Linked DNA regions of Geotalea uraniireducens. Each later gene encodes a partner of the first gene's protein in a complex. Links are inferred from orthologs where the notes say so. Each region holds a gene or a part of one and is shown on either strand. Other genes may lie near its edges. The genes, in order: accB and accD.

Evidence for each region.
Region 2: the proteins of accB (region 1) and accD are in contact, whole or in part, in a solved structure (PDB 8UXZ), measured with the Escherichia coli proteins. The link is inferred for Geotalea uraniireducens from one-to-one orthologs.

What each region holds. Positions count from the first base shown.
Region 1 is NZ_AP027151.1:2,805,511-2,816,092, forward strand. Bases 7,021-9,746 are described here. They hold accB (acetyl-CoA carboxylase biotin carboxyl carrier protein), read right to left. Parts: upstream 8,755-9,746; coding sequence 8,287-8,754; downstream 7,021-8,286. Other genes in these bases: accC (acetyl-CoA carboxylase biotin carboxylase subunit), read right to left, coding at 7,021-8,193; QMN23_RS13205 (M24 family metallopeptidase), read right to left, coding at 8,815-9,746. Outside these bases: cysteine desulfurase NifS, read right to left, coding at 1-1,032; Fe-S cluster assembly protein NifU, read right to left, coding at 1,029-1,883; QMN23_RS13170 (PxxKW family cysteine-rich protein), read left to right, coding at 2,263-2,553; QMN23_RS13175 (NUDIX hydrolase), read left to right, coding at 2,651-3,112; QMN23_RS13180 (putative bifunctional diguanylate cyclase/phosphodiesterase), read right to left, coding at 3,077-5,467; QMN23_RS13185 (menaquinone biosynthetic enzyme MqnA/MqnD family protein), read right to left, coding at 5,491-6,336; glycine cleavage system protein GcvH, read right to left, coding at 6,454-6,849; more of accC, read right to left, coding at 6,853-7,020; more of QMN23_RS13205, read right to left, coding at 9,747-9,882; aroQ (type II 3-dehydroquinate dehydratase), read right to left, coding at 9,886-10,338; QMN23_RS13215 (roadblock/LC7 domain-containing protein), read right to left, coding at 10,377-10,582. UniProt on the Escherichia coli protein: This protein is a component of the acetyl coenzyme A carboxylase complex; first, biotin carboxylase catalyzes the carboxylation of the carrier protein and then the transcarboxylase transfers the carboxyl group to form malonyl-CoA.
Region 2 is NZ_AP027151.1:2,976,652-2,987,500, reverse strand. The notes cover bases 7,857-10,849. They hold accD (acetyl-CoA carboxylase, carboxyltransferase subunit beta), read left to right. Parts: upstream 7,857-8,926; coding sequence 8,927-9,772; downstream 9,773-10,849. Other genes in these bases: QMN23_RS13865 (bifunctional folylpolyglutamate synthase/dihydrofolate synthase), read left to right, coding at 9,860-10,849; trpA (tryptophan synthase subunit alpha), read left to right, coding at 8,050-8,844; QMN23_RS13880 (methyl-accepting chemotaxis protein), read left to right, coding at 7,857-7,996. In the rest of the region: indole-3-glycerol phosphate synthase TrpC, read left to right, coding at 1-486; QMN23_RS13905 (TrpB-like pyridoxal phosphate-dependent enzyme), read left to right, coding at 534-1,889; QMN23_RS13900 (phosphoribosylanthranilate isomerase), read left to right, coding at 1,935-2,546; trpB (tryptophan synthase subunit beta), read left to right, coding at 2,759-3,949; QMN23_RS13890 (transglycosylase SLT domain-containing protein), read left to right, coding at 4,324-4,971; QMN23_RS13885 (LEA type 2 family protein), read left to right, coding at 5,136-5,633; more of QMN23_RS13880, read left to right, coding at 5,813-7,856.

The DNA.
Region 1 (10,582 bases):
GAAGGGGACTCCCATCGCCCGGAGGACATGGGAAGGCTCCAGGGAGCCGGAAGTACAGGCGCTCCCCGACGAGGCGCAAATCCCTTTTTCGGAAAGGAGCATCAGGATTGCCTCCCCTTCGACAAACTCGAAGGCGATCGAGAGGGTGTTGGGAAGGCGCTCCGCCTGCCCGCCATTGATCCGGGCATGGGGAATGAGGGCCAGCAGCTCCTTCTCCAGCCGGTCGCGCATCGCCTTCACCCGGCCATTCTCGTCGGCCATGTGCAGCGCCGCTAGTTCACAGGCTTTCCCCAGGGCGATAATGGCGGCGGTATTCTCGGTACCGGCCCGCCGGCTCCGTTCCTGATGCCCACCGACCAGAAACGGCCGGAACGGCACCCCTTTACGGAGATAGAGGACCCCGATCCCTTTCGGCGCATGGAGTTTATGGCCGGAGAGCGACAGCATGTCCACGGTCGACGTCGCCATGTCGAGGGGGATTTTCCCCACCGCCTGGACGGCGTCGGTGTGGAAGAACGCCCCTTTTCCCTTCTCCTTGACGATCTTGCCAATCTCTTCGATAGGAAAGACCACCCCGGTCTCGTTGTTGGCATACATCACCGAAACGATGGCGGTATCCTGGTCGATCGCGCCCCGCAGTTCATCCAGATCGAGGCGGCCTTCGCCATCGACGTTCAATTCGGTCACCCGGTAACCGCGTTTGCCGAGATTGCGGCAGAGTGTGAGGACTGCCGGATGCTCGACCCGGGTAGTAATAATGTGCCGCCGCTCCGGGTAGACTTCGAGAGCCGAGCGAATCGCGGCATTGTCGCTCTCGGTGCCGCAGGCGGTAAAGACGATCTCCTCCGGCGAGGCGCCGAGCAGCTGTGCCACCCGATTGCGCGCTTCATCAACCTTTTTCTGCACCTGGCCGCCGAAAAAATGCATCGAACTCGGATTGCCGTACAACTCGCAGAAGTAAGGGCGCATCTCCTCGAAAACCGCTTCGTCCACCTTGGTGGTGGCGTTATTGTCGGCGTAGATCTCTTTCATCCCTCCACCTCCACGACGACAATGTCATCGGCAACCAGTTCCCGCAATTTGGCCTCGACAAACTTGGCGGTGTTTCCCGAAGCGGAGCAGCCGGCACATGCCTTGCGAAAGGCAATCTGCACCTCGCTTCCGGAAATATCCACCAACTCCAGGTCGCCGCCGTCGGCCCACAGCAGCGGCCGGATCTCCTTCTCCAGGGTCTCCTGAATCAGCTGCATTTTGCGCAGATTGGTCAGCTTCTCAGGCTTTTTCGGTGTTTCCTTCGCCTCGGTCCCGAGCACTTCGGCAATCAGCTCCTTGATCCGCGGCAGACAGCCGCCGCAGGCACCGCCGGCCTTGGTGAAATGGGTCACCTGCTCGGCAGTGGTCAGCTTGTTGGCGGCAATGACCTTTTTCAGGAAGACATCGGTCAGGCCGAAGCATTTGCAGACAACATCCCCTTCCAGTTCCTCATGGTCGTGGTTATGGGTCGGTACCGGCCCGCCACGGTACTTGGCAATGGCGACCTCTAGCGCCTCCTGCCCCATGACCGAGCAGTGCATCTTCTCCTCCGGCAGACCGCCGAGGTAATCGGCAATCTCCTGGTTGGAAACCGCCAAGGCCTCGTCCAGGGTCCTGCCCTTGATGATATCGGTCAGCGCCGATGAAGAAGCAATGGCACTAGCACAGCCGAAGGTTTGGAACTTGGCGTCGATGATTCGATTCTTGTCCTCATCCAGTTTGATATACAGTTTAAGGGCATCGCCACAGGCCAGACTCCCTACCTCGCCAACTGCATCCGCATCCTTTATCTCCCCAACGTTATGCGGATTCAGGAAATGATCCCGAACCTTATCCGTGTAATCCCACATGGAACCCTCCTTATCGTTAATGCTCTACCGGTTTAATACTATAGCAAATTTGTCAGGTATTCAACAACGAGTTCTTGCCGGCAATAAAAAAAGAATGGCGCGGGCCGCTGAACGCGACCGAAGCGCCAATGCTTTCGGGACAGAGAAAAGATGAGAACGGGAGCAGCAGGATAACGCTTCACCGGCAGATGCGACCGACGCGACGCACCTGGACTGCGTCTTACGCTGCAAACGTCGAAAAGGTTAATATAACGGCTTGAGTGAGTCAAGCGAAACGGGCCGGCGACGGGGATTTTTCCTGTTGACATTTTTCTTTTGGAATTGCTACATTCAAAAGCAGACGGTTACGGAACAAACAATAGATTTAGGAGGAAAAAGGATGCAGTGTCAAACGGTACTTCCCGGTACCGAGTGTACCTTCTGGGGAAAGCAGGGTTGCATATTCACCGGCGGATCATGCCAGGTTGTGGTAGAGAACTGTGAAGGGTGTGAGCGAATCGTTGACGGGACCATCGGCAAGGTCTGCAGCGCGTATCCGGCACCCGACAAGAAATGGACGGGCGGGATCTGCAATTTTGCAACGCACGTGAAAGTGGAGATCAAGGGCGAAGACCTCAAGATCAACCCCCTCAAGGCATCCAAGAAAGCCTCGGGCGGGAAGAAAAAGTAGCCCGCAACAGAAGCAGCAGACACCGAAGGGAGGACAAAGTCCTCCCTTTTTTGTTGTCGATAGCCCATCATCAGGTGTTCGTTCCCGGAGGGAAACCATGGCCTACGACCGACTTACCTGTCCCCGTTGCGGGGAAACCGTCAAAGCTTACCGCAACCCTGTTCCAACCGTCGACATCATCATTGAAACGGCTGGCGGGATCGTCCTGATCGAGCGGAAAAACGAACCACTTGGCTGGGCACTGCCGGGAGGGTTTGTCGACTATGGCGAGACGCTGGAAACGGCGGCAATTCGGGAAGCCCGCGAAGAGACCTCCCTGGAAATTCGTAATCTGCGGCTGCTCGGCTGTTATTCCGATCCGGCACGGGATCTTCGCCAGCATACCATCTCAACTGTTTTCATCGCCACTGCCGATGGCCTGCCGCAGGCGGCTGACGACGCAGCGGCTGTCGCCGTGATCCCCCTGGATCAACTGCCGGTCGAACTCTGTTTCGACCACCGGAAAATTCTGGACGATTACCTGCTAACCATCGGCCGTTTCCCGGCCGATCGGCCATGAATCGGCTCCGCACCTTTCACGAAGGAAAGCAGCGACTTCACCCGCCGGCATTGGCGTACTGACGAGAAACCCTTGTACTTCGTCGCAGTTGTTTTCACTCAGGAAATTCAACTGGCCCTCAGTTTCGACCCCCTCGGCAATAACCTTCAGGTTCAGGCTGTTCCCCATAGCAATGATCGCCGTCGTAATAGCGGCATCGGCCGAATTGACCTCAACGTCCCGGACAAATGACTTGTCGATCTTGAGAGTATTGATCGAAAAGCGCTTGAGATGGGCGAGCGAGGAATAGCCGGTACCGAAATCGTCGATTGAGATATGGATGCCGAGGTCTTTCAGCTCATTGAGAACCGAGACGGCAAAATCGGGGTTCTGCATGATGACGCTTTCGGTAATTTCCAGCTCCAGCAGTTCAGCTTCCAACCCCGACTCTTCCAGAATACCGCGGATCATTTCCAGCAGATTGCGCTGCTGGAACTGATATCCAGAAAGGTTTACCGCCACCCGCATTCGCGGCAGCCCCTGTTTCTGCCACTCCTTGTTCTGGATGCAGGCAGCCCGAAGCACCCACTCTCCGATCGGAATGATCAACCCTGTCTCTTCTGCCAGCGGAATGAACTCGGCCGGCGAAACGAGTCCCAGCGTCGGATGTGCCCAGCGGAGCAGCGCTTCCATAGCGGTAATCTGCTTCGAGACAATGTCGACCTTGGGCTGGTAATAAATGCGGAACTCGTGCTGGTCGAGCGCCTTGCGCAGGCTGGTCTCCAGGAGCAGCCGCTTGTCGGCATTGGCATCCATCTGCGGGGTGTAGAACTGGAAGTTGTTTCTCCCCTCCCCTTTCGCGTAGTACATGGCGATATCGGCTTTTTTCACGAGAGTATCGATGTTCTCGCCGTCAGACGGGTAGAGGGCGATTCCAATGCTGGTGGTAATAAACAACTCATAGGTATCGATATTGAACGGAACGGAGAGTGAGTGAAGAATCTTCTGCGCGACCCGTTTAACGTCGTCGATGTTGTCAATATTGACCAGGATCACCGTAAACTCATCGCCACCGATCCGCGCAACGGTATCCACTTCGCGCACGCAACCGGCAATCCGCTGGGCAACTTTCTGCAGCAGCTTGTCGCCCACCGGATGGCCAAGAGTATCATTGATGATTTTGAAGCGATCAAGGTCGAGGAAGAGGATCGCGAGTTGATGACGGTAGCGGTTGGCCAGGGCCTTGGCCTGCTGCAATCGGTCGAGAAAGAGGATGCGATTGGGCAGTTCGGTGAGGATATCGTGATGGGCAAGCCGATAGAGTTGCTCCTCGGCCTGTTTCCGCTCGGTAATATCGCGGCAGATTCCCCAGATCACCTGGGAATTGCCGTCATCAAAGCCACAGGTCAGGTTACCTTCGACGACGACTTCCCGGCCGTTCTTCGCGACCAGCACCGATTCGAGGGGACTGAGGGTATCCCCGGCCAGAACGCGGGCGATCTCAATACTGCACTGTTCTCGGCAATCGGGACGAATGATATCGAAGAAAGAGATGGTACCTGTCTCCTCCAGCGTATAGCCGAGGGTCTTCTGCCATGCATCGTTAACGTAGAGGAACCGGCCTTCCGCGTTGACAGTGAGAATCAGGTCGTTGGCAGTATCGAGAAAATTAACCAGCCGCTCCTCACTCTCCTTGACGGCAGAGGATTCGCGGCGCAGGGCGCCGACGAAATAGGAGCCGATGAACGAAACCGCGGCATTCAACAGGGTTACCCACAGCCAGATGAGCAGCAGATAGAGACCGTCGCGGTGAATGGCAGAATCGACGAACGGCATCCGCACATTGGGAACCAGTTGCAGTTTCTCAGCTGTCAGCAAGGCGCCGTAAAGCAGCCCACCGCAGACACCGACCAGCCAGACGTCACGTTTGTGTTCGCTGAGAAAGGCAGCTTCGATAGTGATGATCAGATAGACGGGCCAGAACCAGCTCGACGCTCCGCCACTCAAGTGGATGAGCACCGTCACCAGCACCAGATCGAGGAGGATCTGGAGCAGATTGACGAGCCGATAGCAGCAGCAGAGTCGACGATGATAGGTGTGAAGCAGAAAGTTGTAACCGATGACCGAGGCCACCGTACCAAACAGGAAGAAGGTCTGTGACCGGGACAAAAAGAGACCGAACCGGCTGAAATAATAAGAACTTCCGGCAAAGAGGCAATATGCGGCGATCAGAGCGAGCAGGAACCAGCGGGTCTTCACCACCAGCGAGATTCGCGCCTGAAGTTCCTCATGCTGTTCATAATCGGCGGTCTTGAGGCCATCCCGGACCTGCCACAACCGCTTGGAAAGGGCATTAAACCAGTTCGAATTCACCATAGGGCCCTGAGTCATAGTAAAAGTTACAGCAAATCACATGCCACACTGCCACCATACAGGCTGATCTCGGGAGCTGTCGCCACCAGGCCAAGTTCCGCGGCAAAACGGTAAAACGATTTCAGGCCATCCAGATGTGCCGCGGTCAGGTCGTAAGAAATCGTCTGCCAGTAATCGACGAGCACATCTTGCTGACACCACGAGCGTTCCGGTGACTCGGCCGCAATCTCGGGATACGAGTCATAGGCGATCCTTTGGGCGCTAATCAGCTCGGCGCTCAATTGACGTACTGCTTCCGGCCGTTCCCGAACCGTTGCCCGCCGAATCAGCCAGAGGGCAAAAACGAACGGCAGACCCGTGAAATGCCGCCATAGCTCGCCGAGGTCATAGACCAGCAGATCGGTGGTGGTCAGGGATTCTTTCAGGGCGTTATCGCCGATCAGGAGGAGAGCCGGAAAGGCTTCCAATGCTGGCTGCAGAGCGAGATCGGTTCTTTCGAAACGGTTGGTAAAGCCATGGAATTTGCCGAGGATAATCTTCAGCAGGTTAACCGAAGTGTCAGATTCGGTGGTCATGCCGATGGTCGCGCCGCTGAGTTCCGTTAGCGGTACCCTCGAGAAGAGCAGCACACTCTTCACCGCACCGATGGCGCTGATCGACAGCTCCGGCAGAATGAGGTAGCGGTCGGGGTACTTCGCATATTCAATCGACGATGAAGGAGAAACGTCAATGTCTCCGGAAGCAAGCAGTTTGTTGAGGGCTGCGGGTACGCCCCGGACAAAACGATAGCCGGAGCAGGTGAAATGGCGGTGCAATACCGTGAAAATGGGCGTACAATTGGCATACTCGATCTGGCCGATGGTAATAGTCATGGCAACTCCAGAAATCGCGGGGCCAAGGCCGACCGGTCACTTCCCCGGAAATTGAAGGCAAAACAAAGGCGAGACTACCGTCCCGCCTTCTTCTTTCTTAGCCGCCACAGGGCGGAGTCACTCTTCTTCTTCTGTTTCGGTTACGCTTTCGGCGTAATCGTCTGCCGACATCAACGACTTGAGTTCTTCGGGGTCGCGAAGGGCGACGACAGCTATCCAGCCACCGTCGTAAGGATCGTCATTCATGATCTCAGGAGAAGATTCGAGTTCTTCGTTAACTTCGAGAACCTCGCCGCTCAAGGGTGCATACAATTCGGCCAACGCTTTTCGCGCCTCCACCGAGCCGAATGAATCATCCTGCTCCAGTTCGTCACCGACCGATGGCAACTCGACCGCACTGATCAGACCGAGACTTTCCTGAGCGTAGTCGGTAATCCCGACCACCGCTCGTTCCCCCTCGACCCGTACCCAGACATGCTCTTTGCTGTACTTGAGTTCTTCAGGAAAATCCATGGCCTACTCCAAAACGATCCTTTCCAGAAAACCGGTATCGATATCTCCCTCGATGAAATCCTTGTTTGCCATGATCCGCTTGTGAAAAGGAATCGTCGTCTTGATACCGCCGATGATGTACTCGTCGAGAGCGCGAGCCATCCGTTTGATAGCGTCTTCACGGGTTTCGGCATGAACGATCAGCTTGGCGATCAGCGAATCATAGTGGGGAACGACCATATATTGGTCATAGACGAACGAATCGATCCGCACTCCCAGGCCACCGGGGGTGTGATAACCGTCAATCCGCCCCGGTGAAGGGGTGAATTTGACCGGGTCTTCAGCATTGATCCGACATTCGATAGCATGACCCTGAATCTTGATATCGCTCTGTTTGTAGCGGAGCTTCAAACCGGCGGCGGAACGGATCTGCTCGCGCACGATGTCGATGCCGGTCACCATCTCCGTAACCGGGTGCTCCACCTGGACGCGGGTGTTCATCTCCATAAAGTAGAAGTTGCCGGTTTTGTCGACCAGAAACTCGATAGTGCCGACGCTGTTGTACCCCACCGCCTTGGCGGCCCTGACGGCGGCCTCGCCCATCGCCTTGCGCAACGCCGGAGTACTGACCGGCGACGGCGCCTCTTCGATGATCTTCTGGTGACGGCGCTGAATCGAGCAGTCACGTTCGCCGAGATGAATGACATTGCCGTGTTTGTCAGCCATAATCTGAATTTCGACGTGACGGGGACACTCACAATATTTCTCGATGTAGACTTCAGGATTGCCGAATCCGGCCTGCGCTTCCGCCCGGGCCGTAGCAAAGGCGTTGGGCAGGGTTGCCGGCGAATGGACGATTTTCATCCCTCGACCGCCGCCGCCGGCCGTAGCCTTGATGATCACCGGGTAGCCGATCTCCTTGGCTATCCGGATTGCATCATTGACGTCGTTGACCCCCTCCTTGGTACCGGGAAGGATCGGCACGTCTTCTTTGATCACCGCTTGGCGCGCACTGATCTTATCCCCCATGATCCGCATACTCTCCGACGACGGGCCAATGAAGGTAATCCCGCAGTTTTCGCAGATTTCGGCAAAAGCGGCATTTTCCGACAGAAAGCCATAGCCGGGATGGATCGCCTCGGCATCGGTCAGTTCGGCGGCACTGATAATGGCGTTGATATTGAGATAGCTTTGCAGGCTCGGCGCCGGCCCGATACAGACGCTTTCGTCGGCCAGCTTGACGTGGAGGGACTCCTTGTCGGCCAGGGAATAGACTGCCACGGTCTTGATTCCGAGTTCCTTGCAGGCCCGGATAACCCGAAGGGCAATCTCTCCGCGGTTGGCAATGAGAACTTTATGAAACATTGAACTCTCCGTAGTATTGATTGAACGGCATAGATGGGAGCGGATAGCCGCGGCAAAAAAGCCGCGAGCCTCCGGCAACGGGCTCCAGACCGATTAGAGCGGCTCCACCACGAAGAGCGGTTCGCCGAATTCGACCGGCTGGGCGTTTTCCTTGCAAATCTCAACGATCTTACAGCGGAACTCCGCTTCGATCTCATTCATCAGCTTCATCGCCTCGACGATGCACAAGACCTGCCCCTTTTCGACGGTCTGGCCAACCTCGACGTACGGCGCCGCATCGGGAGCCGGCGCCCGATAAAAGGTCCCGACGATCGGCGAAACGATCTCTTTCCCTTTAGCAGGAGGGGCCGGTGCCGGAGCCTCGGCAGCCGGGGCCGCCGGCGCGACCTGCGGCATGATCTGGGGAGGGATGGCAAGGGTCGGCGCAGGTTGATAATTAACCACCGCCGCCGCATTGCCCCGCTTGATACGGACCTTCTCCTCGGCCGCCTCAAGTTCGAATTCGGTGATATCCGTTTCGGTTACCATCTTTATCAACGATTTAAGATCCTTAATATCCATACATTTCTCCTTTAGTGGTCGTTCCGAGACATCGCCCCGGCAAAATGGGCCGCGCCCATATTACACTATTAACAGGTCCTTGGGAACCTTCGTCAGCAAACGATAACCGTCGGCTGTCACTACCACAGTATCCTCAATCCTCACACCACCCCAGCCGGGGATATAGATCCCGGGTTCAATGGTGAAGACCATCCCCTGTTCGGCAATGCCCTCGCTGCGCGGAGAAACAACTGGCTTTTCGTGGACCTCCAGGCCGACGCCATGGCCGAGCCCGTGACCGAAATAGTCGCCATATCCCCGTTCAGCAATAGTATCCCGAGCGAGTTGGTCAAGCAGCCGCAGTTCGACTCCCGGCCGCACCGCCGCCAGAGCCCGATCATGAGCTTCCTTGACCAGTGCATATATCTCACGCTGCCGATTGTCGGGCTCGCCAACTGCCACCGTTACTGTTTCATCCGAATGGTAACCGTTGAAAACCGTGCCGTAATCGATGGTCACCAGTTCCCCGGTCGCCACGATTTTCCCGCTCGCCCGACCGTGAGGAAGCGCCCCCCGTTCACCTGATGCTACAATAAAATCGAAGGACTTTTCGTCCCCGCCGGCCCGGCGCATGGCAAATTCGAGTTCCCGCGCAAAATCGCACTCGCTGACTCCCGGCGCCAGATATGTCAGGGAGGCGAGCAGGGCCTCGGAAGCAATCCGGGCGGCATCGGCGAGCAGATCGAGTTCAGCAGCCGACTTGACAACCCTGAGCAGCGACAATTCTTCCCCGATCGGCACAAAATCGATGCCCGGCAGCTTGCCAACCAGGGAATGCAGTGTTGCCACGGTCAAGTGCTCTGATTCGAAACCGACCCGCCGGAAGCCCCGTTCGCTTAGCAATTCGACCACGCCATCGAGTTTCACTCGATATTGCCGCGTCTGGCAAGCGCCTACCTCCAGGGCTGCCTGGGTCGTGTAGCGGGAATCAGTAAGGAAGCAGCACTGGTCCGCGTCGACTACGACGACGCCATCACTGCCGGTAAATCCCGAGAGGTATCGGACATTACTCATGTTAAAAAACACGATGGCGTCGACATCGTGTTTTTTCGCAAAATCACGGGCTTTAGTGAGATTGGTTTGTAGCATACCTCAGTCCTTCGTGACAATCCCTTTTTTAATATGGGTAAAAAGCGCCCGCAACCCCAACAGGTAGCTGTCAGGGCCAAACCCGGCAATCTGGCCGACGGCAACCGGCGCGATAAAACTATGGTGACGGAACTCCTCCCGGCAATGGATATTCGAGAGGTGCACCTCGACGGCCGGCAGCCCGACGGCAGCGATTGCGTCGCGGAGGGCCACGCTGGTATGGGTATAGGCGGCAGGATTGATCAGGATCCCGTCGCAGCAGCCGAGAGCACCGTGAATCGCTTCAACCAATGCCCCTTCGCCGTTGGCCTGTACAAAGGTAACGTCACAGCCGAGCTCCTGTGCAAGGACACTGATCGCGGCATTGATTTCATCCAGAGTCGCGACGCCGTAGATCCCCGGTTCCCGTTTGCCAAGCATGTTCAGATTTGGCCCGTGAACGACCAGAATTTTCATGAAATCGCCACTCCTTGTCCCCAGGGTTGAGCCGCGAATTACGCTAAAAGCTCGCCGATCGCCGGCGCTTCGCGCATCAACAGGTAACGACCCTTACCGAAGTTGCCGTCCGCAGCCAAGGCAAGAATCAGGAATAGATCGTCATTGATTGCCCGGATGATTACCCGTGACATTGCGGTGTTGACTGACAGCTCCTGCAGTTCACCGGTCTTGAGGACCTCGACGGCACTACCGACTTCTTTCA
Region 2 (10,849 bases), 160 kb from region 1 along the record:
GGCCACCTGCGCTACCTGGCGCTGATCCGCGAACAGGTGCGGCTACCGCTCCTGCGCAAGGATTTCCTCTTCGATCCCTACCAGGTTTACGAAGCCCGGGCGGCGGGCGCCGACGCGATCCTGCTGATCGCCGCCATGCTGGAACTCCCCCAGATCGAAGAACTGGCCGGTCTGGCGCGGGAACTCTCCCTCGACGTGCTCCTGGAGGTCCATGACGAACGGGAACTGGCGACGGCGCTGCAAACCGACTGCCGGCTGCTCGGGATCAACAACCGCGACCTGCGGACCTTCGTCACCGATCTGGCGGTTACCGAGCGGCTCCTGCCGCAGATCCCCGCCGACCGCTTCGTGGTGGCCGAGAGCGGCCTGACCGGCCGGGCCGACATTCTCCGTCTGCAACGGGCCGGGGCGCGCGGCTTTTTGATCGGCGAGTCGCTGATGCGCGAGGGTGATATCGGCGCCAAGTTGCAGGAATTGCTAGGCTGACCCGGCCTGCCGGGCAGTGTTGAATTCATCCCGAAAGGAGTCCGACCGTGCAGACCAAAATCCTGCTCGACGAGAGCCATATCCCGAAGGCCTGGTACAACATCATCCCCGATCTGCCGGGCCCATTGGCGCCGGTCATCAATCCCCGGACCCTGCAGCCGGTGACTCCCGACGATCTCTTGCCGATCTTCCCGATGGCGCTGATCGAACAGGAGGTATCGACCCAGCGGTGGATTCCGATTCCCGACGAGGTCCGCGACATTTACCGCTCCTGGCGGCCGTCGCCGTTGTTCCGGGCGTACCGGCTGGAGCAGGCCCTCGGCACGCCGGCGAAGATTTACTACAAGTACGAAGGTGTTTCCCCCGCCGGCTCCCACAAGCCGAACTCGGCCATCCCCCAGGCCTGGTACAACAAACAGGCGGGGATCCGCCGGCTGGCCACCGAGACCGGTGCCGGGCAGTGGGGGAGTTCGCTGGCACTGGCCTGCTCGCTGTTCGGCCTGGAGTGCACGGTCTACATGGTCAAGGTTTCCTGTACCCAGAAACCGTACCGGCGGAGCATGATGCAGCTCTGGGGGGCGGAGGTGATCCCGTCGCCGTCGGAGTTCACCAACGCCGGCCGGACGATCCTCGCCCACGATCCGGAGAGCCCGGGGAGCCTCGGCATCGCCATCTCCGAGGCGGTGGAGGATGCCGCCAGCCATCCGGATACCAACTACGCCCTGGGGAGCGTCCTCAACCATGTCTGTCTCCACCAGACGGTCATCGGCCTGGAGGCGAAGGAACAAATGGCGATCGCCGGCACCTATCCGGACGTGGTCATTGCCTGCTGCGGCGGCGGTTCCAACTTCGCCGGCCTGGCGTTCCCCTTCATTGCCGACCGGGCGACCGGCAAGCAGGTCCGCTGTCTGGCGGTGGAACCCGCTTCCTGCCCGACCCTGACTAAGGGAGTCTACGCCTTCGATTACGGCGACACCGCCCAGATGGCGCCGATCGCCATGATGTATACCCTCGGTCACGACTTCGTGCCGCCGGGAATCCACGCCGGCGGGCTCCGTTACCATGGCGAGTCGCCGCTCGTTTCCCAACTGTACCATGCCGGCGCCATCGAGGCGAAGGCTTACAAACAGACCGCCTGCTTCGAGGGGGCGCTGCTCTTCGCCCGGAGCGAGGGGATCGTTCCGGCGCCCGAGTCGTCCCACGCGGTGCGGGCGGCCATCGACGAGGCGGTGCTGGCCAAGGAGGAGGGAAAGGAGAAGACCATCCTCTTCGGCCTTTCCGGCCATGGTCAGCTCGATATGGGAGCCTATGACGCCTACCTGTCGGGGGGGCTCGAGGATTACGAATATCCCGAGGCGCTGATCCGGGCTTCGCTGGAGCGGTTGCCGCAGGTGAACGTGTAGGAACGGGCTGGGGACGGGTAACACGCCGTCCCGCCGGGGGGAACCATGGTTCGGGTCAAAATCTGCGGCATTACCACCATCGAGGATGCCCGGGTAGCGATTGACGCCGGGGCCGATGCCCTCGGTTTTGTATTCCATCCGGAGTCCCCCCGCTGTATCGATCCGGAGGGGGCGGCGGGAATCATCGGCCAGCTCCCCCCCTTCGTCCAGACCGTCGGCCTGTTCGTCAACCGTCCCACCGACTTCGTCAACCGGACGGCCGACTTCTGCCGGCTCGACCTGGTGCAGCTCCATGGCGACGAACCCCCTGCTTTTTGCGACAAGGTTGCCCGGCGGGTGATCAAGGCGTTCCGGGTCAAGGATATCTCCAGCCTCGACCCGATCCGCCATTACCGGGCCGCCGCCTTTCTTCTCGATGCCTATTCGCCCAAGGCATACGGCGGCACCGGCCTGACCTTCAATTGGGAGGCCGCCAAGGTCGCCAAGGCGTACGGGCCGATCATCCTTGCCGGCGGGCTGACGCCGGACAATGTCCGCGAGGCGGTGAAGACGGTTATCCCCTACGCCGTCGATGTCTCCAGCGGCGTCGAGAGCGGGCCGGGGAAAAAAGACCCGGCCAAGGTGCGGGAGTTCATCCGCCGGGCGAAGGGGCTTTGAAGCGTCGATACCCGTAACTCGGGACGAGGTGAGCAAAAGGGGACGGAAGTGATTCCATCCCCTTTTCTCGATTCTGCGCACGCGCCGGCGCGACGAAAACCCCCTTGTTTTGCCGGCTTTTCTCTGCTACAACCGCCAATGGCGGTCCCGGCGCAGGGGAATCCCCGGCGTTGCCGCGGCCCGCTATCGTACCAATCAGAAACGGAGGACCTATGAAGTTACCCGACAGACAAGGCCACTTCGGCCAGTTCGGCGGCCGCTACGTGCCGGAAACCCTCATGCCGGCGCTGCTGGAACTGGAGAAAGCCTATGCCCATTACCGGCACGACCGGGAATTCAAGGAAGAATTCACCTACTATCTCCGTCAGTACGTGGGGCGGCCCAATCCGCTCTACTTCGCCGCGAAACTGACGGAAAAGCTCGGCGGGGCGAAAATCTATCTCAAGCGTGAAGACCTGAACCATACCGGCGCCCACAAGGTCAACAATACTATCGGCCAGGGGCTGCTCGCCAAACGGATGGGGAAGAAACGGGTCATTGCCGAAACCGGCGCTGGCCAGCACGGCGTCGCCACCGCGACCATTGCGGCGCTCCTCGGCATGGAGTGCGAGGTCTTCATGGGTGAGGAGGACATCCACCGCCAGTCGCTCAACGTCTTCCGGATGAAGCTGCTCGGCGCGACGGTAACCCCGGTCACCGCAGGCACTGCCACCCTCAAGGACGCGATGAACGAAGCGTTGCGCAACTGGGTCACCTATGTGGACAATACCTTTTACGTCATCGGCACGGTGGCTGGCCCGCACCCCTATCCGATGATGGTGCGCGACTTCCAGTCGGTGATCGGCCGCGAGGCCCGCGCCCAGCACCTGAAGGCCGAAGGGCGGCTGCCCGATTGCCTGGTGGCGGCTGTTGGCGGCGGCAGTAACGCCCTCGGGCTCTTTTACCCGTTCCTCAACGACCGCTCGGTGCGGATGGTGGGGGTCGAGGCGGCGGGGCGGGGGATCGCCACCGGCGAACATGCGGCGCCGCTCTGCGCCGGCCGGGTCGGGGTGCTCCACGGCAACAAGACCTTTCTCCTCCAGGATGAGGCCGGGCAGATTGCCAATGCCCATTCGATCTCCGCCGGCCTCGACTATCCCGGGGTCGGCCCCGAGCATGCCTGGCTCAAGGAAAGCGGCCGGGCCGAATATGTCTCGGTGACCGACGAGGAAGCCCTGGCAGCGTTCACGGTCCTGACCCGTGAAGAGGGGATTATGCCGGCTCTCGAATCCTCCCATGCCATCGCCCAGGTGTTGAAAATGGCCCCCACTCTCGGCAAAGAGACGACGCTCGTTGCCTGCCTGTCTGGCCGCGGCGACAAGGATATCCATACGGTGGCCGAACTGATGGGGGTCAGTTTGTAAGCGGCGGGGGGCTCGTACCGGTATGCGGCTGACAGTTGGTTTTTCTTGTGTAAGTAGTTGAAAGTAGAGGTGAAACTTAAATAATTGCTTGACATTTCTCAACGTTTTACTGTATAAACTCAACTACCTGTTTAATAGAACAGGATCAGGCAAAAGGGCCCCATCGGGTCCTTTTGCCGTTTTTGAAGAGAAGGGGCTCATTAAAGACGACGGTGCTGTTAATATTTGCCGGAGCGGCAGGAGGCCGTTCCGCTCCCGGGTTCGTCAAGGACCCGAGATTTCACGAAAGGAGGTTTCAGCCGGAACAGGCTCCGCATCGTCAATCCCCATCGCGGACCGGCCGGCAAAGCTGCGTAACCCGACCCAAAAATCTTATGAAAAAATTGACTTATCTATTGGCAGGCATGATGCTCATCGGAGTTTCCTGCAGTCCGGCAGGACTGCGCAAGGAGGCGGAACCGACAGCACAGACGGCAGTTGCCCCCGACCCGGAAGTCCTCCGCCTCATGGAGCAAGGAGTTGAACTGGACGAGCGGCAACGGCAGGCTCGGGCCATTGCGGCGGTATTTGCCCGCCGGACCGACTCTGAACGGGCTCACCGTCTTGCTTACCTCTGTTACCAGAAAACCCTCGGGACGAGGCTGATGCCCCTTGACCTGGCGGAAATTGCCCTGGCGGAAACCGGTTCCGTCGGCTTCAGCTCCGCCGCCGTCTCCCCGAAGGGGGCCATCGGCGTCTGGCAGTTGATGCCCTCCCGGGCGGAGAGCCACGGTTATCGGCCAGAAGAGATGCGCAACGATGCCAAGTGCGCCGAAGCGGCCGTGCGGGAGCTGTACAGCAAGCTCGACATGGCGAACGGCAACCTGGTGAGAGCAAAGAAGCTCTATTGCGGCGTCGGCCCCGAGGCCGATGCCTACGAGATCAAGCGGCGCCGCTACCGGCGTGAGATTCTCAGGGAATTGGGTGCCCCTGCTCCCGTTCAGGCTGAGGAGCCCCGGATCATCCTGGAGCAGGCGTCGTAACGTTTTGGTGTCGCATGACACCTTCCCCTACCGGAGAGGCGGACTTTTTCCCAAGGTCCGCCTCTTTTTTGTTCTTGCCGGGCGTCGGGTTTTACTCGCCGCCGATCTTGTGCTAAGGTGGGTCGCCGGATAATCCGGATTTCGAGGCAAGGATTGGTCGAACGATGAAAAAGATGCTGTTGCTGGTCGGAGCGCTCTTGTCCGCCTGCTCGCTCCTGGTTGCCGAGCCGCAGGTCGCCGTGAAAAACCTGGCCGTTGTCGGCCTGGGGAGCGAAGGGGTCGAGCTCGATGTGCTGCTCGCCGTCACCAATCCCAATTCGTTCAGCCTTACCCTCGATGGCTACACTTATGACCTGCGGGTCATGACCCTGCCGCTGGCCAGCGGGGGGCAGCGGCGGCGGCTGGAATTCCCGGCCGCGGTCACCACCGAAATCCGCCTGCCGGTTCTGGTACGCTACCGGGACCTGCTGGCCATCCTGGAACGGCATCCCGACCCTGACAAAATCCCCTATCACCTGACCGGCAGCCTGCAGGTCGAGACGCCATTCAGCACGTCCCGGGTCCCGGTCGGGGCGCAGGGCGATTTTCGCGTGCCGGCGCGCTATCGACCGTCCGCCCTGCTGGGTGGGCTCGCCGGTCTGATAAACGGCTGGCAGCATTGAGCCCCGGTTGCCGGGAGGGGGATGGCGCCTCTCCCCGGGGTGGTGAAACAGGCCCGGCCTATGGTGGCCTTCCCGGCGGAAAGCGGCGTGAAAAGGCTCTTTTCGCTTGATAAGTTCGGCACCTGTCTGGTATATCAGTACGGATTGCAGGTTGCTCATTTATGCCTTCCGAGGTTGTTATGCTCAATGATTTTAAACTCGGCTACAAGTTGATCGGCTCGTTTGCCATTATGGCGATAATTGTCGCGGTAACCGGCTTCATCGGTATCAAGAGCATCAGCATGGTAACCAGTCGTGTTACCACGATGATGCAAAACAGAGCCAATCAGCAGAAGCTTGCCCTGCAACTGCAGGCTGCCGAGCGGACCAGCCGGGTGGCGATCCTTGAAACCCTGATGTCCCATCTCGATGCGGCGGGGGTCAAGGAACATGCTGCCGCCTATTACAAGAACCAGGACATCTTCCGCCGATACAGCCGGGCACTGTTGACCGGCGATCAGGCACTCGGCATCCAGCCGGCCGAAAAGGACAGCGTCATGGCGGAGCATGCCAAGGCGTTGATGGAAACCTGGGGCGAGTACGAGAAGGTGGCGCAACGGATCATCGCTTACAAGACGGCGGTGGTCAGCGGCCAGGCTACCCCGTCGAACCTTGAGGAAGAGCGGCTGGTGGAAGAGTTGTCGGGGGCCAGCGATTTCGTTGCCCGTGATATCGACGACTTGATGGAAACCGTCAAGGTGATGATGCAGGAGGTCGGCAAGGAGGCGGGACAGATCCGTGCCTCGGTCAGCATTACTTTCATTGTCGTCATTATCGGTGCTGCCGTGCTGGCGATGCTCTTCGGCGGGATCGCCACCCGCAACATCATCGGCCGGGTGGACCGGATGATCAGGGCGACCAACCTGGGGGCCAAGGGCGACCTGACGGTCCGGGTAGCGATCGATTCCGCCGACGAGCTGGGCAATCTCAGCAGCGACTTCAACACCATGCTCGAAATGCTCGGCGAACTGGCCCGCAAGGTGAACCGTTCGCTGATCGAAGTGGGGCAGATTTCTGCCAACATCTTCGAAGCTTCGCGCCGGGTGATGTCGGCCGCGGAAGTCCAGGCCGGCGGCGTGTCCCTGACCTCCTCGGCGGTTACCGAGATCAATACCTCCGTCAAAGAGGTTTCCCACGGCGTCGACAGCCTCTCCCTCTCGGCGTCGGAAACCTCCTCCTCGATCCTCGAAATGGCCGCCAGCATCGAGGAAGTGGCGATGAACGTCGATTCGCTCTCCCAGGCAGTGGAAGAGGTCAGTTCGTCGGTGATGGAAATGGCGGCGTCGATCAAGCAGATCAGCAGCAGCGTGGTCAGCCTGATGGAAGTTTCGACCACCACGGCATCGTCGGTGGCGGAGATGGACAGTTCGATCAAGCAGGTCGAGAAGAACGCCTTGGAAACCGCCAGCATTTCGGAAGAGGTCCGCAAGGATGCCGAGCTCGGCAAGGCGTCGGTCGAGGCGACCATTGCCGGGATCAACGAAATCAAGCGCTCCTCCCGGATCACCTCGGAAGTGATCGAGACTCTTTCCGGCCGGGCCAACGATATCGGCGCCATCCTTTCGGTTATCGACGAGGTGGCGGAACAGACCAACCTGCTGGCCCTGAATGCCGCCATTATTGCCGCCCAGGCGGGTGAACACGGCAAAGGCTTTGCCGTGGTGGCCGACGAGATCAAGGAACTGGCAGAGCGGACCTCCAGCTCGACCCGAGAGATCGCCCAGCTGATCAAGGGGGTCCAGGATGAAACGGCCCGGGCGGTGGAGGCGATCGATCTGGCAGAGAAGAGCATTGCCGACGGCGAGACCCTGTCCCACGAGTCCGGCGAAGCGCTCAACAAGATCGTCATCGGGGTGCAGCAGGCGACCGCCCAGGTCGAGAGCATCGCCCGGGCGACTACGGAGCAGGCGAAGGGGAGCCACATGATTCGCGATGCCATGGAGCGGGTCTCCGACATGATCGGCCAGATTGCCGGCGCGACCCGGGAGCAGAGCAAGGGGAGCGACATGATCATGACCGCCGCCGAGCGGATGAAAGGGCTTACCTCCCAGGTCCGGACCTCGACCAAGGAGCAGAGCAAGGTCGGTAATTTCATTGCCCGCTCCACCGAGAACATCACCGACATGATCCTGCAGATCAAGCGGGCCTGCGACGAACAGACCCGGGGGAGCGAGCAGATCATCCGGGCGGTGGAAAACATCCAGGATTCGACGTCGACCAACCTCGGTGCCGCCAAGATGCTCGACGATTCGGTGTCGCGGCTCTCCCGGCAGCTCGACGTCCTGCAGCGCGAGATGAGCAGTTTCAAAACGGAAGAGGAATGAGACCCTAGCCGGTTCCAGATCAACCGGGACCGGCGGAAGCGAGTAGCGAGTTCATGAGCAGGATTTCTGATACCTTTGCCCGCTGTCGGGCCCAGGGAAGCAAGGCCCTGGTAACGTTCATTACCGCCGGTGATCCGAACCTGGCGGCGACCGAAGAGTTGATTCCGCTCCTGGAGCGAAACGGGGCCGACATTATCGAACTGGGGGTGCCGTTTTCCGATCCGATGGCCGATGGCCCGACCATCCAGCTCGCCTCGGAGCGGGCGCTGGCGGCCGGCACAACACTCGATAAAATTTTAGCGACAGTAAAAGCGGTACGGCGGCGCACCCAGGTGCCGATTATTCTGATGGGCTACTACAATCCGCTGCTCAACTACGGTCTGGAGCGCTTTACCAGCGATGCGGCCGCTGCCGGGGTCGACGGCGTGCTGGTGGTCGACCTGCCGCCCGAGGAAGCAGACGAGCTGCAGTCCTGTACCGACCGGCACGGTCTCGATCTGATCTTCCTCCTGACCCCCACCTCGGATGCTGCCCGCCTCCGGAAGGTGACCCGCCGGGCCCGCGGCTTCATCTATTACGTTTCGGTTACCGGGGTTACCGGGGCGCGGCGTGACGTCGAACGGTCGATCGGGGCCAATGTGGCGGCCATTAAGGCCCAGACGGCGGTGCCGGTGGTCGTCGGCTTCGGCGTCTCCACTCCCGAACAGGCGGCGGAAGTCGCCGCCGCCGGTGACGGGGTAGTGGTCGGCAGCGCAATTGTCAAGCTGTTCGAGCAGCACCGCGATACGGCCCTTCAGTCGGCCGTGGGAGAGTTCACCGCCGGTCTGAAACGGGCAATTGCAAATTGACTTTCCGGTGGTTTTCTGTTAACAGGTTTCTTTATTTTTGCTAAAAAGTCCGGGGCGATGGCGGCCCCGAGGGAGCTATCAGATGGCGTGGTTCAAAAGGGATAAGGCCCCGTTGGCGACAGACAAAAAGGTTAAGGTACCGGAAGGGCTCTGGACCAAATGCCTGAGCTGCAAGGAAGCGCTCGTCACGAAAGATTTGGAGCGCAATCTCAATGTCTGTCCCAAGTGCAACCACCATTACCGGATCTCGGCCCGGCAGCGGATCGACTTGCTGCTCGATGCGGGGAGCTTTGTGGAATACGACGCTACGATGGTTTCGGTGGATGTCCTTGAGTTCAAGGATTCCAAGAGTTATCAGGAGCGGATCCAGGCCGCCCTCGCCAAAGGGGGGGCAAAGGATGCGGTCATCTGTGGCGCCGGGGCTATTGAGGCCATCCCGGTACAACTGGCGGTCTTCGACTTCTCCTTCATGGGGGGGAGCATGGGGAGCGTGGTTGGCGAGAAGATCACCCGGGCGATCGAGCGGGGCGTTGCCGCCCACACCCCGGTAATTGTCGTTTCCGCTTCCGGCGGCGCCCGGATGCAGGAGAGCATCCTGTCGCTGATGCAGATGGCCAAGACCTCGGCGGCGCTGGCCAAGCTGAGGGAGCAGGGGCTTCCCTTTATTTCGGTGTTGACCGACCCGACGACCGGCGGCGTTACCGCCAGTTTCGCCATGCTCGGCGACATTAATATCGCCGAGCCGAAGGCGCTGATTGGCTTCGCCGGCCCCCGGGTCATCGAGCAGACGATCCGCCAGAAACTTCCCGAGGGGTTCCAGCGTGCCGAATACCTCCTCGATCACGGCATGGTCGACCTGATCGTCGAACGGAAGGATATGCGCGCCACCCTGGCCCGGGTGCTGGGAATGCTCTATCGTCCCCAATAACGGCGATAGCGGGGCGGCGCCGGTTGCCGCCCCCTCCCTCAAATCGGTGGACTTTCCCCCCTTCTTCCCCTATAATTCCCGCCTGTCATGACCTATGAAGAGATTCTGGCACACATATACGGCCTGAGGCGTTTCGGCATCAGGCCGGGTCTGGCACGGATCTCTGCACTGTTACAACAACTCGGCAATCCCCAGGAATCGTTTGCGGTCATTCACGTGGTCGGGACCAACGGCAAAGGGTCGACGGCGGCTTTTCTCGCCTCCCTGCTGACTGCGGGCGGTTATCGTACCGGGCTGTTTACCTCGCCCCATCTGATCAGTTTTACCGAACGGTTCCGTCTCGACGGTACCGAGATCGCTGAAGAGCGGGCCGGTCGGTTGGCCGAGCGAGTACTCGCCGCTGCCCCACCGGGCACCACCTTTTTCGAAGTGGTTACCGCTCTGGCGCTGCTCTGGTTTGCCGAAGCCGGGGTGGCGGTGGCCGTCGTCGAAGCCGGCATGGGGGGCGGTCACGATGCCACCAGCGCGGCGAACGGCCTCATGACGGTGATCACGCCCATCGCCCTCGATCATTGCGAGTGGCTCGGCGCCAGCCTGCCCGCGATTGCCCGGGAAAAAGGGGCGATCATCAAGCCGGGAACGCCGGTGGTGCTGTCGCGCCAGCCGGAAGCGGTCAGCGCGGTCCTTGCCGAACAGTGCCGGCGCGGAGGGAATTCCCTGGTGCGACTCGACAACGATTTTTCCGCCGCCTGGCACGAGGACGGTACTCTCGCTTATCATGGGCTGGCGCGGACGTTGTCCGGTTTGCGGCCGGGGATCGGCGGTCGCTACCAGGCGGACAATGCCGCCACTGCGCTGGCGGCGGCGGAATCGCTCGGCCACTGCGGTTTTCCCCTGCCGGAGACGGCATTCGGCGACGGGCTGGCGGCGGCCCGCTGGCCAGGACGGATGGAACTGTTTCCCGGGCCGCCCCGCATCCTGCTCGATGGCGCCCACAACCCCGCCGGTGCCGCTGCCCTGGCCGCCTCGCTCGGCGGGCTGTCCCGCAGCCGGCTGTTCATGGTGCTCGGGGTGATG